3 regions of the Neptunomonas sp. CHC150 genome follow, and region 1 is predicted to be linked to each of the others. Evidence: predicted binding sites of a transcription regulator. Region 1 holds the regulator's gene; each other region holds the start of a gene.
The links. The regulator LexA, encoded in region 1, represses DNA repair genes until DNA is damaged. The targets are predictions, from matches to a motif close to TACTGTNTANNTANACAGTA.

Region 2: a site for LexA is predicted at 2,670-2,689, ahead of recN (DNA repair protein RecN). Genes of this name have one in related genera too.
Region 3: a site for LexA is predicted at 2,380-2,399, ahead of OW491_RS08845 (S24 family peptidase). Genes of this name have one in related genera too.

What each region holds. Positions count from the first base shown of each region.
Region 1 covers NZ_JAPNXU010000009.1:74,476-78,623, reverse strand. The annotation lists gene dinG (ATP-dependent DNA helicase DinG) at 1-735, opposite strand, end outside; gene lexA (transcriptional repressor LexA) at 911-1,525, shown strand; gene OW491_RS11155 (SulA-like leucine-rich domain-containing protein) at 1,525-2,001, shown strand; gene OW491_RS11150 (hypothetical protein) at 2,057-2,320, opposite strand; gene OW491_RS11145 (DUF6586 family protein) at 2,370-2,915, opposite strand; gene topA (type I DNA topoisomerase) at 2,997-4,148, opposite strand, start outside.
Region 2 covers NZ_JAPNXU010000010.1:458,900-463,047, reverse strand. The annotation lists gene bamE (outer membrane protein assembly factor BamE) at 11-358, opposite strand; gene fur (ferric iron uptake transcriptional regulator) at 441-866, shown strand; gene recN (DNA repair protein RecN) at 993-2,657, opposite strand; gene grpE (nucleotide exchange factor GrpE) at 2,860-3,450, shown strand; gene dnaK (molecular chaperone DnaK) at 3,565-4,148, shown strand, end outside.
Region 3 covers NZ_JAPNXU010000006.1:601,876-606,023, forward strand. The annotation lists gene OW491_RS08835 (Y-family DNA polymerase) at 1-9, opposite strand, end outside; gene OW491_RS08840 (DUF4153 domain-containing protein) at 175-1,890, shown strand; gene OW491_RS08845 (S24 family peptidase) at 1,960-2,367, opposite strand; gene OW491_RS08850 (SulP family inorganic anion transporter) at 2,923-4,148, shown strand, end outside.

The DNA of each region.
Region 1 (4,148 bases):
GCCGCCTCCGAGAGACAAATCGGCCAGTACCAGATCGTGATTGGCAACGACTACATCCGCTTTATCTAACGAATCTCTGGATTTAAAAAATGGGCATACTGAAAAGTTGCTGCAACGACGGTTGGTACAGCGGGTATGATCACTCGTGAGTGGCTGCCACACCTCTTCTTCTAGTTCCACAGCAAGACTATCGCGGTCACCATCCCAGCTACCGGAGGCAAAGCGATCCATTAACTCACTGTAGTAAGCAACGGCATCGGGTTCCATTCGCTGTGCAATTTCATCTTCATAAAGTGCCATTTGGCCTAACTCGCCTTGGCCTTCTAGCAACTTTTCAGCCTGGGATACACAGAAGTATCGCCCGCGCCCTTTAGCCAAGATATAACGCACAGGTTCTGCCATTAAACGCGAAGCTTCAGGTAAATCCTTATGAAGTAGCTGCTCTTGTAAAGCGACCGTTGCTGTAGATATAACCAAGGACTTGCCCTGCGCTTTAGCAATGGGAATAGCGCTAATCAAGTAAGCCATTGTCTTACCTGTGCCTGTGCCCGCCTCGATCAAACAGATATGATTATCGCTACTTCTTTCACCTTTTTCGTTACTTTCAATATTCCCTAAGGTGCGCGCAATTTGCGCAATCATCATTTTTTGCCCATAACGAGGCTTAAGGTCATGCAACCCGAGGAACTGGCGATATGCCTCTTGTATAGACTTTTTTAGAGCGTCGCTGAGCAAAACTTAAATCCTGATTTCAATGTCGCGGGGATAATATCAAGATACTGGATATATAAACAGAAAATCTCTTTACAACCGACCTTGCCTGTATATAATCACATGTACTGTATAAAAAAACAGTCATCTATTTGCGGGCTATCTTACCTATCGGCACTTAATTATGACGGGCACAAATATGAAACTCACAAAGCGTCAATCAGAAGTACTCGACTGCATTCGCGATCATATCGATGCAACCGGTTATCCGCCTACACGTGCCGATATAGCACGCTCACTAGGTTTTAAATCAGCCAATGCGGCTGAGGAACACTTAAAAGCGTTAGCCCGTAAGGGTGCTATAGAAATGATCCCTGGCACCTCTCGCGGTATTCGTCTTCCTGAGCTTGAGCAACCAGAGCCTGAAGGTCTTCCCTTGATCGGCCGCGTAGCCGCGGGCAGCCCTATTTTAGCCCAGGAGCACATCGAAGAGCACTGCACAATTTCAGCTGACTTTTTCCACCCACCGGCTAATTACTTGCTGCGAGTGCACGGCACGAGTATGAAAAACATCGGCATCATGGATGGCGATTTGCTGGCAGTTCACCAATGCACAGAAGCACGTAACGGCCAAATTGTAGTAGCGCGTATTGGTGACGAAGTCACCGTTAAGCGGTTCCAACGCACTGGACACATTGTAGAACTGATAGCTGAAAACGAAGAGTTTGACCCTATCGTGGTCGACTTACGCGAGAGCGAGCTTTCCATCGAAGGGTTAGGCGTTGGCGTCATACGACAAGGGAGTGAGCCATAATGCACATGTTAATTCCTGATAACAAAGCTGTTACCGGCATTATCAGCACCCAAAAAGAGTTAGGTAGCATTCGCACCAAGCTTAAACCCCGAGCTCAACAGCCCAGCGATTTCGGGAAAATTACTGAAATCGTAACACAAAGCGGTGATCTGGCAGATATGCCAATGATAATGCCGTTATTGGCGCAGCTAAGCCATGAAGACCGCTGGTTTGCTTGGATTGCTCCACCTATAAACTTGCCAAAATCGTTGCTACAAGATGCTGGAATTGATCTTAAAAAGGTAATTCTACTTTACCCTGACGAGAACCATAGCGTTCAGCAATTGGCTGAAAAAGCCCTCAGCACTGGCACATGCCATGCTGTTATTAGCTGGGCCGGAGATATTTCTGACGATGCCTTTCAGCGCCTAGAAAAAAGCGCCAGACAAGGGGCAAGTAATGGAATTTTGATTCGCCGTCGCCATGCTATTAATTGAGGAATGCACTAATAGCATAGGCACGGCATACCCAATAAGAAACGGCAAATACGCTTTAGTGAATCGTTGAAGGGCGGATCATGTCATCCGGTGATACGTCATCAGTATCGATACCTGGCTCTTCATCATTCACCAAGTCGGACATCATATGAGCACCGGCAACCAACATTCTTCTTGCAAGTTCTTCAGTGTTTTCTAACAGATTATCTTGCACAACTTGTGATAAGTTTAGCGTCATTAACGCCTCTTCTTCACCCGAGCGACGAATAACAAACTCACCCGACGCTAAACGCACAATTTCTAGCACCATCTCATCCATCAAACTACCTAACACCCCTTACTTTTTCCAATGTTGTCAATTTAAGCGTTTACCATTCTTGCATACCGCTTCGCAGTCGCTCCAGTAAAGCCCTAAACTCAGATAACCAAGAGCGATACTCTGTCAGAATATCTGCATCTTCTGCATGATCCGGATTAATCTGAACAATATGAATTTCCGATAAGCTAGGTGATAAATCGGCACCCACTTTTGCTTTGGCCGACGGGCCCGTTTTATCTGCCGCCTTCCAACAGCCTCGATAGGCAGATAACATTAAGGCAAGCCAGCTGTGTTTATTGGATTCTAACACAGATAGCTCTGTCACCTCTGGAGACTCCTGAACTGATGCATCCAGCAACCCTTGCAAATCGCTGAGCGCTTCAATCGCATCTGGGTTAAAGCGATACTTTTCTGCAATTTCTCGTAAAAAAGCCTGATAAGCAGAAGCCATCAGAAATAGGACGGATTCATGATAAGACTCAATCATCGCATGCTGATCCCAGCTATTCGATGACTGGGCTGCTTGCAACGCGTCAATATGAATACGAGCAAAGTTGAGCTTTTGGTTAGTTCTAACCAGATACACCTGACTCATCGCGACCTCAAATGTCCTCTTTGCGTGCAAAGACTCATGCACAACAAAGAGGCTCTCCTGATAACTGTTATTAACCTGCTTTTATTTGCTGGCTTTTTTAGCTTTGGGTTCAACTACAACCCATTTATCACCTTCATAAAACGCCTTCCAGCCCGTAGCTTTGCCATTCACTTCGGTCATGACGTACTGCTCTTTGGTTTTGCGGCTGTAACGAACGATCGTTTCATTACCGTCCATATCTTTAGTCGGCGCGCTGAACAAGAAATCATACTTTGGATCGATTTCTTTTTTATGCGGCAACAGCTCACTCACTTTAGGCGCACGTGTTTCACGGTTACGCGGGAACTGACTAGCGGCTAAGAATAAGCCACTAGCTCCGTCACGCAAGATATAAGTATCTTCAACCTTTTCACATGCTAGCTCTGGCATTGGCACAGGGTCCATTTTTGGCGGTGCAGCTTCTCCGTTTTTCAGGAGTTTGCGAGTATTCTTACACTCATCGTTTGTACAACCAAAATACTTACCAAAGCGCCCATTTTTTAGCTGCATTTCAGAGCCGCACTTATCGCATTCTAGTGTTGGGCCATCATACCCTTTGATACGATAATTACCCTCTTCGACCTCATAGCCTGGGCAATCCGGGTTGTTACCACATACATGTAATTTACGTGTTTGGTCGACTAAATAACTATCCATGGCGCTGTCACAGATACTGCAACGACGCTTGTTGCGAAGGATACGTGATTCTTCCTCTTCGTCACCATCTGCGCTGACAACTTCATCACCAGGGATTAAGTTAATTGTTGCTTTACAGCGCTCTTTCGGTGGCAAATTGTAGCCCGAGCACCCTAAGAACACACCGGTGCTTCCTGTACGAATCACCATGTGTCGGTCACATTCTGGACAGGGAATATTCGTATCAGTTGGGGTATTAGGCCGCATGCCGTGTTCTGGGTCTTTTGCTTCATCCAGCCGACGTACTAAGCCTTGGTAGAAACGATCAAGCAACGCCTTCCAATCAGCTTCGCCGTGCGCAATGTCATCCAGCGCATCTTCCATTCGGGCAGTAAAGCTGTAGTCCATTAAATCAGTGAAGTTTTCGGTCAAACGCTCAGTAACGATATCGCCCATTTTGCAGGCATAGAAGCGTCGATTTTGGACTTCCACATAACCACGGTCTTGGATCGTCGAGATGATTGACGCATAGGTAGATGGTCGACCAATACCTTGCTT
Region 2 (4,148 bases), on a different contig from region 1:
AGCAACCTTGTTATTCGGCGGGAGCTACAGCAGGTTGTACTGTTTCGGTAGGTAGGCCTTCTAAATGATCTAGCTTACCTTCTTCAAAGAAAACAGTAATATGAGTTTGGACGCGGTCACCGCCAGCGACGCTTAGACTGCTAATATAGTCCCAACGATTGTTGCTAAAGGTATCCGTGACAAGTGGTGTGCCTAAAATGTATTGTACTTGGTTAGGTGTCATACCTTTTTCAAGTTGGTTGAGTTGCTCTTGCGTAACGACGTTACCTTGAGGAATATCGATTTTGTATACACCGGGGAATTCTGAGCAAGCGGTGAGTAAGGTGACTAAAGCTACGCTGATTAAAACCTTTCGCATGGGTAAATGACTTCCACTTTGACGTGTAAATAAAGATAATAGAGTCTAACATCCAGTAGACTGAATCAATAGAGTAAAGAAAATGTCTCTCGAAAATCAAGAGTTAAGAAAAGCCGGCCTGAAGGTTACCCTGCCTCGCGTTAAGATCTATCAGATCCTTGAGAAGGCGGGAGAAGGCGATCACTTCAGTGCAGAGGATATCTACAAGCTTCTGATGGGTATGGGCGAAGATGTTGGTTTGGCAACTGTTTATCGTGTGCTGACTCAATTTGAAGCGGCCGGGTTAGTATCTCGTCATCACTTTGAAGGTGGTCATTCTGTTTTTGAACTTGCGCGAGAAGAAGAGCACGATCATATCGTATGCGTTAAGTGCGGCCATGTACGTGAGTTTACAGACCCAGTTCTGATCGAGCGTCAGAATGAAATTGCAAAAGAGCTTGGCTTTAACATCACTGATCGTACATTGTACCTCTATGGTGTGTGCGCAGACGGTTGTGTAGAAAGCTAGAGTATAAATTACGTGACTGTGTCAGGCTCTGTGTAGGCTAGAGCCCTTCAGTATGCCAAGAAACCGATTAGGCTGTAGCGGCCTAATCGGTTTTTTTGTGTCCTATTAAAGTGACATGCCTCAGTCTTAATGGACGGTGCCTAACATTTCGCGCGCATGATCGATTGAGCGCTGTGTTACATCAATGCCGCCCAGCATCCTCGCCACTTCTTGAACACGCTCATCTTTAGCCAGCTCATTGATACGTGTATGAGTGGATGCACGGTCAGACCGTTTGCTGACAAACAAATGCTGGTGTCCTTGTGAGGCAACCTGCGGTTGGTGCGTGACGCAAAGTATTTGGGCCTGTTGACCCAGTTGGCGCAATAAGCGGCCAACGACTTCGGCGATAGCTCCGCCGATACCGACATCTACCTCATCAAAAATGAGCGTGGGTGTGGTTGAACATTGGGCTGTAATTACTTGTATAGCTAGGCTGATACGTGACAGCTCACCACCTGATGCTATTTTGGCCAGCGGGCGAGGGGGTTGCCCTTTATTCGTCGTAATAAGAAATTCAACATCCTCAGCGCCAGTGACTTGCGGTTTGTCCACAGGGTGCAGTGTGGCTATAAATGCCGCAGAGCTCATGCCAAGTAGGTGTAGTTGCTCATCTACCAGTTTATTGAGTTTTTTGGCGGCTTTTTGGCGAAGCAGCGTGAGTTTGGCGGCCGCTTGTGTGTAATCTTGCTGCAACTGTTCAACGTGTTGCGATAAGGCCTCTAGAGCTTCATCTGAATGATTAAGTTCATCAAGCTCGGTTTGCAATGCTTGATGAAATACGGGGATCTCTTCTGGTGTAATGCGATGTTTACGCGCTAACTCAAACAGGACTGAGAGGCGATCTTCAACCGCTTGTAAGCGCGACGGGTTCATTTCTACCCGGTCTAAGTAATGTCGGAGTTCGTTGCCAGCTTCTTGGATTTGAATTTGAGCGCTTTGAAGCAGCTCAATAGTTTGGTTGATTGCTGGTGCCCCGTTATTCAGGTTGGCGAGTGAGTGCAATGCTTGATTGAGCAGTTGCTCACAATTGTCACCATCGCCATCGGTCATTAAATTGAGCGAGTGGTGCCCGTTATGCAGAATTTCGCCTGCTTGGCTGAGTTCTTTTTGCTCTAACTCTAACTCGGCCAGCTCGTCGGTTTGTAAATTGATTTGATCAAGCTCTTCAACTTGATAACTAAGCAGCTGTACTTTGGCGTGATGCTCTGCGCTTTGGTTAAGCAACGTATTCAATTGCTTTTTTTGTGCGTTCCACTCGTTAAACAGTTGGGCGACTTTTTTGGCTTGGGCCGTGCTTTGTGAGAACTGATCGAGTAATTCTCGGTGGTGCTCTTTTTTAAGCAGGCGTTGGTGTTCGTGTTGGCCATGTATCGCAATGAGGTGTTCACCCAACTGCTTTAGTGCATTCAATGGGCACGCTTGTCCGTTAATATAACTGCGCGAGCGTCCTTCCTTGGTGATAACACGACGAATAATGCATTCATTATCAGAATCCAGATCTTGGCTGGTTAGCCACTCACGGGCTTCGGTTAGCTGGCTGATATCAAAGCTGGCTATGATTTCAGCACGTTCGGCACCTAAGCGAACGCTTCCGGCTTCGGCTCGGTCGCCCATCGTAAGGCCAAGGGCATCAAGCATAATCGATTTGCCAGCTCCTGTTTCGCCGCTGACGACGGTCATGCCTGCCTTTAAATCCAGATCAAGAGCTTCAACAATTGCAAAATTTCGAATCGATAGTTGTGCTAGCATCGCTAAACTCACACATGGTTATTTATACAGTGTTTATGTATAAGGCATTTTTAAGCGTTGCGCAATTGTTGATCAATAAAAAAATGACTAACGGTAGACGTTTAGTAAAAAATTATCTGCCCAAGGGTTGAAACCCGTTGCTATGTCCCCATAAAACGCAGCAGTTAATGTTGAGTTTGATTGCGTTAAATCGGAGACCCCAATGGCTGAAGAACAGACAAAACCGAATGAGCCGACCCCTGAAGAGACAAACACTCAGGAAACGGACGCTGCTGACGTAGCAGAACAAGCGGCTGACGATGCGGCCAACGAAGTGGTTGCTGATGTTGAGGCGCTACAGCAGGCACTTGCCGCTGCGCAAGATGAAGTCGCTACACTGAAAGACCAAGCCTTGCGAGCAACCGCTGAACTACAAAATGTTCGCCGTCGTGCAGAGCAAGATGTTGAAAAAGCGCACAAATTTGGTTTGGATAAATTCACTAACGAAATGCTGCCTATCATCGATAGTTTAGAGCGCACATTGGACGCTTGTAGCGTTGATGATGAGGCCACAAAAGCGTTGCGTGAAGGCGTTGAAATGACGCACAAAATGTTCGTCAGTGGTTTAGCTAAATTTAATATTGAACAAGTCGATCCGCAAGGCCAGCCATTCGATCCTGAATTGCACCAAGCAATGTCGATGGTACCGTCGCCTGACCATGAAGCAAACACCGTAATGGCGGTGATGCAAAAAGGTTACACAATGCACGGTCGTTTGATTCGCCCTGCCATGGTTGTTGTCGTTCAGGGTTAAAAAAATCGCCAAATTGCCTTGAAAAAACGTTTGGCGCAACCATATAGACATCAACGGTATTTAATTGATTGAACGCACGCTAAATAGCGGTGCTGAATAGTCGGAGTAAGAAACATGGGTAAAATAATCGGTATCGACTTAGGAACCACAAACTCCTGTGTAGCGGTTCTTGATGGTGAAAAAACACGCGTTATTGAAAACGCTGAAGGCGACCGCACAACGCCTTCGATTATTGCTTTTACAGATGGCGAAACATTAGTAGGCCAGCCTGCTAAGCGTCAGGCGGTGACTAACCCGCATAATACTTTATATGCTATCAAGCGTTTGATTGGTCGTCGCTTCAAAGACGACGTCGTACAAAAAGACATCAGCATGGTGCCTTACAAAATCATCGAAGCCGACAACGGCGACGCATGGGTTGACGTAAACGGCAAGAAAATGGCGCCTCCTCAGGTGTCAGCTGAAGTACTTAAAAAGATGAAAAAGACCGCCGAAGATTTCCTTGGCGAAGAAGTGACAGGTGCGGTTATCACGGTTCCTGCTTACTTTAACGATGCTCAGCGTCAAGCAACAAAAGACGCAGGTAAAATCGCTGGTCTAGACGTTAAGCGTATCATCAACGAGCCAACAGCCGCTGCATTAGCTTACGGTATGGACCAGTCTAAAGGCGATAAAACGATCGCTGTTTACGACTTGGG
Region 3 (4,148 bases), on a different contig from region 1:
CGCATACATATCACACAACACTCAAATAACTGTTTATATATACAGCATATTAGAGTGATGTACTGATAAATCAATAAAAGACTTTATGTGCCAGTTTCCTCACTCTCTTAGGTATAGGTTATTCAAAGAATTGAAAATTCAATGCTAAACTGGCTTTTTTACAAGGATGTAATTATGCAAATGACTGATATAAACCAGCGTTTAACGCTATTGTGCATTGCTTTATTCCAAGGCTTAGCCTTGCTTGTGCTGCATCAATCAATCGAGCAAAGCTTCTGGCCTTCGTATAACTTACCTTGGTTGTTTGGACTTTATAGCTTCACACTAGTCACTCCAACCATTTTGCTATTAGCCTTAAATAACAAAGCAAACGGAATGCTTTACGCCTTCGCTATGTTAGCGGGGAGCGTGGCGCTTTTGCTAGGTTATTACACAGGAACGCAAGTCAGCCCCTTCCAGCCCCAAGACAGTTACGGCGAACTCATCCCTGTTTTAGTTGGCACCCTCTCCATCGCAACGTTTAAGGGGCTGATGTACATACAGCATTTTACCGTACCAGGAAGAGGAGAAGAGCCCACTTACAGCCGTTTATTTAAATTATCTTGGCGCAACTTTTTAACATTCGGTGCCGCGCTTGTATTTATGCTGTGCTTCTGGGGTATTTTAAAGCTGTGGGGGGCATTATTTGACGCTATTGATATCACCTTCTTCGAAACGCTATTTGAACAGCCTCACTTCTATTATCCGATACTTTCTTTGGCGAATGGGGTAGGCATTGCCATATTCCGTCAGCAGTCCGGCATCATTGATACACTAACCAGAATTCAACAAGCGTTGATGAAGTTTTTATTGGTTGTCTTAATTTTTGTATCGATTATTTTTTTACTCTCATTGCCATTTACAGGGCTAACGCCTTTATGGGAATCGGGGGGCAGTCTATTAATCTTATGGATGCAGGCTATTCTCCTGTTTTTTACTAATGCCGTTTATCAAGATGATCCTAACCAGCGGCCTTATCCAACGGCTATTCATCGCTTCATCTATATTGGTTTAGCCTTATTGCCCATTTATAGCATCATCAGTGCTTATGGACTTTATGTGCGTATCGAGCAATACGGTTGGAGTGTAGACCGCTGCTGGGCTTGGCTACTGTGGAGTCTACTAACCTTATTTTCGTGCGGCTATTCGTGGAGCATTGTGTCGAAACGGGATAATTGGCTATACCGCCTTAATTGGATAAACATTCGCATGGGCGTTGTTGTACTTGGCTCTATGTTACTTGTTAATACTCCTATTCTTGATTTTCGAAAAATATCGGCACATAGCCAAATTAACCTGCTTAGTCATGATGATTTAGTACTGGAGGAGGTTGATTTTTATTACCTCAGATATAACTTAGCCAAGCCCGGTTATGATGCGCTTAACGCATTAAAAGCAAAGCATCCAGATAATCTCAAGCTAACCATCAAGATAGATGCTTTATTTACTGAACGAGGCAAAGCGGCAGCGGTCGAGCAAGACACCCTCATCGCTACGATCAACGTATTGAACGGAGAACTACCTGAATCTCTGGAAAAGCCTATCTACGACATGATGGTTAATAATGTCTGGTTGTTTAGGCAACTGAGCGCTACCTATTTACAGCCAATAGACTTAAATAAAGATCAACAAACCGACTATTTACTCATTACGGAACAAGAGGGTAATCGAATTCAGATATACCTTTTTTATTTTGCGGATGATCAGTGGAAGCATTCCTCGTTTGGTCGTCATGAGGGGCTTAGCGAATCGCAAATAATAGACGATATTAGACATAACAAAATGGAGGTTAAGCCGCCTGTCTGGAATATTTTAAAGATAGGTGATCACGAGCTACAGCTACGCCAATAAATGATCAGGGATGGCGTGTGGCAAAACGCGCTAAGTTCGCGAAAGCACTCAGGCATTAAATTGGTTTTTTTACACTAACCCACGTTTAAAAGGCCGGTGCATACGAATTGAGCGCGTTACAACCCCCTCAACTAGAAACTCATCGCCGTCATTTAATTGGTAAGTTTTAAAGCCTTTGGCTGAGGACAGTAGCCGCATATTTTTAGTATCGGCAATTTTACACACAAAATTACCGTTTAACGTGGCGACAATGACATCGCCAGAGATAACTTTTTCTGCTCGTGAGACTACCAAAATATCGTGAGGAAAAATCCCTACCCCCGTCATCGATTCGCCCTCAACAACTCCCAAATAGGTAGCTGAAGGGTGGTCAATTAAGATTTGATCTAAGGTTAAGGATAATTGCGTGTACTCGGCAGCAGGGGACTCGAACCCTGCGATACCCGCTTGAGCTTTAAGAGGAATAAATCGAAGCATGACACAATCCTGCACTGTATATAATTACAGTATTTTAGCGTAATCCGACAGCAAAGCAATGAGTCCTTAATGGGTTAGTGCCTACACTCTGCTTGTAAGCGCTTTTTCAACCTGCCGTTAACGCACTGGATACACGGTAAAGATGAACCATAGGGATGATATTGATTTGGGCAAAACTAACAGAGTACTAAATAAAGCCTAGACGGCAGGTTGTTATTTTCTTACATGGTAAATTATTGTAAAATTCGGCCAATCATTAAATGGATATAAGGTAAGCATTTTGCTGATCACGCCACCTTAGGCAACCTCTCCTCAAACAGTCATCGTTTTCGGATGACACCCTAATACCGCGTCTGCGGTGGGTACGTTTGGAATCAGAACTTATAACCGCGCGTTTGTCATCAAAGGATAAACGATGTGTGCTATCTGTTAGCAACCGCAGTTTTAAAAGTATCGCAACTATCAAAAACGTAGAATCTGCACAGCAGCTAAAGAGCAATCGCTTGAAGCTGAGCGCCGAGACAGCGTTGTTTTAAACACATGACAAGGTTTACTATGCTTGAAAAAATGAAACTAGAATGGCTCTCTAATATTCGGGGCGACTTACTGGCCGGCACTGTAGTGGCGTTGGCCTTAATCCCTGAAGCAATCGCTTTTTCTATTATTGCAGGCGTTGACCCTAAAGTAGGTTTGTATGCCTCATTCTGTATCGCAGTTATCATCGCGATAGTGGGTGGCCGCCCTGGCATGATATCGGCCGCTACTGGCGCGATGGCTTTGCTGATGGTCACTTTAGTCAAAGACCACGGCCTTGAATACCTTTTAGCAGCAACGCTACTCACGGGTGTTATTCAGATAATAGCCGGCTATCTAAAGTTAGGTAGCTTAATGCGGTTTGTATCGCGCTCTGTAGTTACTGGTTTTGTTAATGCGCTGGCTATTTTAATCTTTATGGCACAGCTGCCCGAGCTTACCAACGTGACTTGGCATGTTTACGCAATGACGGCCGCAGGCTTGGGGATCATTTATTTGTTTCCATACGTGCCGGTTGTAGGCAAATCGATTCCATCGCCTTTGGTATGTATTATCGTATTAACGGCCGTTGCCATGATGATTGGGCTCGATATTCGTACTGTAGGAGACATGGGTGAGTTACCTGATACCTTACCTATCTTTTTATGGCCTGATGTACCACTTAACCTAGAAACCTTGTATATCATCCTTCCTTACTCTGTCGGTTTAGCTATTGTTGGTTTGTTAGAATCCATGATGACAGCCACTATTGTCGATGATTTAACCGATACAAAAAGTGACCGTAACAAAGAATGTAAAGGCCAAGGCATCGCTAATATTGGTGCTGGTTTAATGGGTGGTATGGCCGGTTGCGCAATGATTGGTCAATCAATCATCAACGTAAAATCTGGTGGTCGTGGACGGCTATCGACCTTCGTAGCCGGTACATTGCTGATCATCATGGTTGTCTTTTTAGATGAGTGGATTAAACAAATCCCTATGGCGGCACTCGTCGCGGTAATGATTATGGTATCCATTGGTACTTTCTCATGGAGCTCTATTACCGACCTTAAAAAACACCCTCTATCAACCAATATTGTAATGATTGCAACGGTGATCGTTGTTGTGGCTACTCATAACTTAGCGTTGGGTGTATTTGTTGGTGTGTTGCTGGCTACATTGTTCTTTGCGAACAAGATCGGCCGCTTTATGGTCGTTAAATCAGAACAAGCAACAAACGGCGTGCGTAACTACCAGGTGATTGGTCA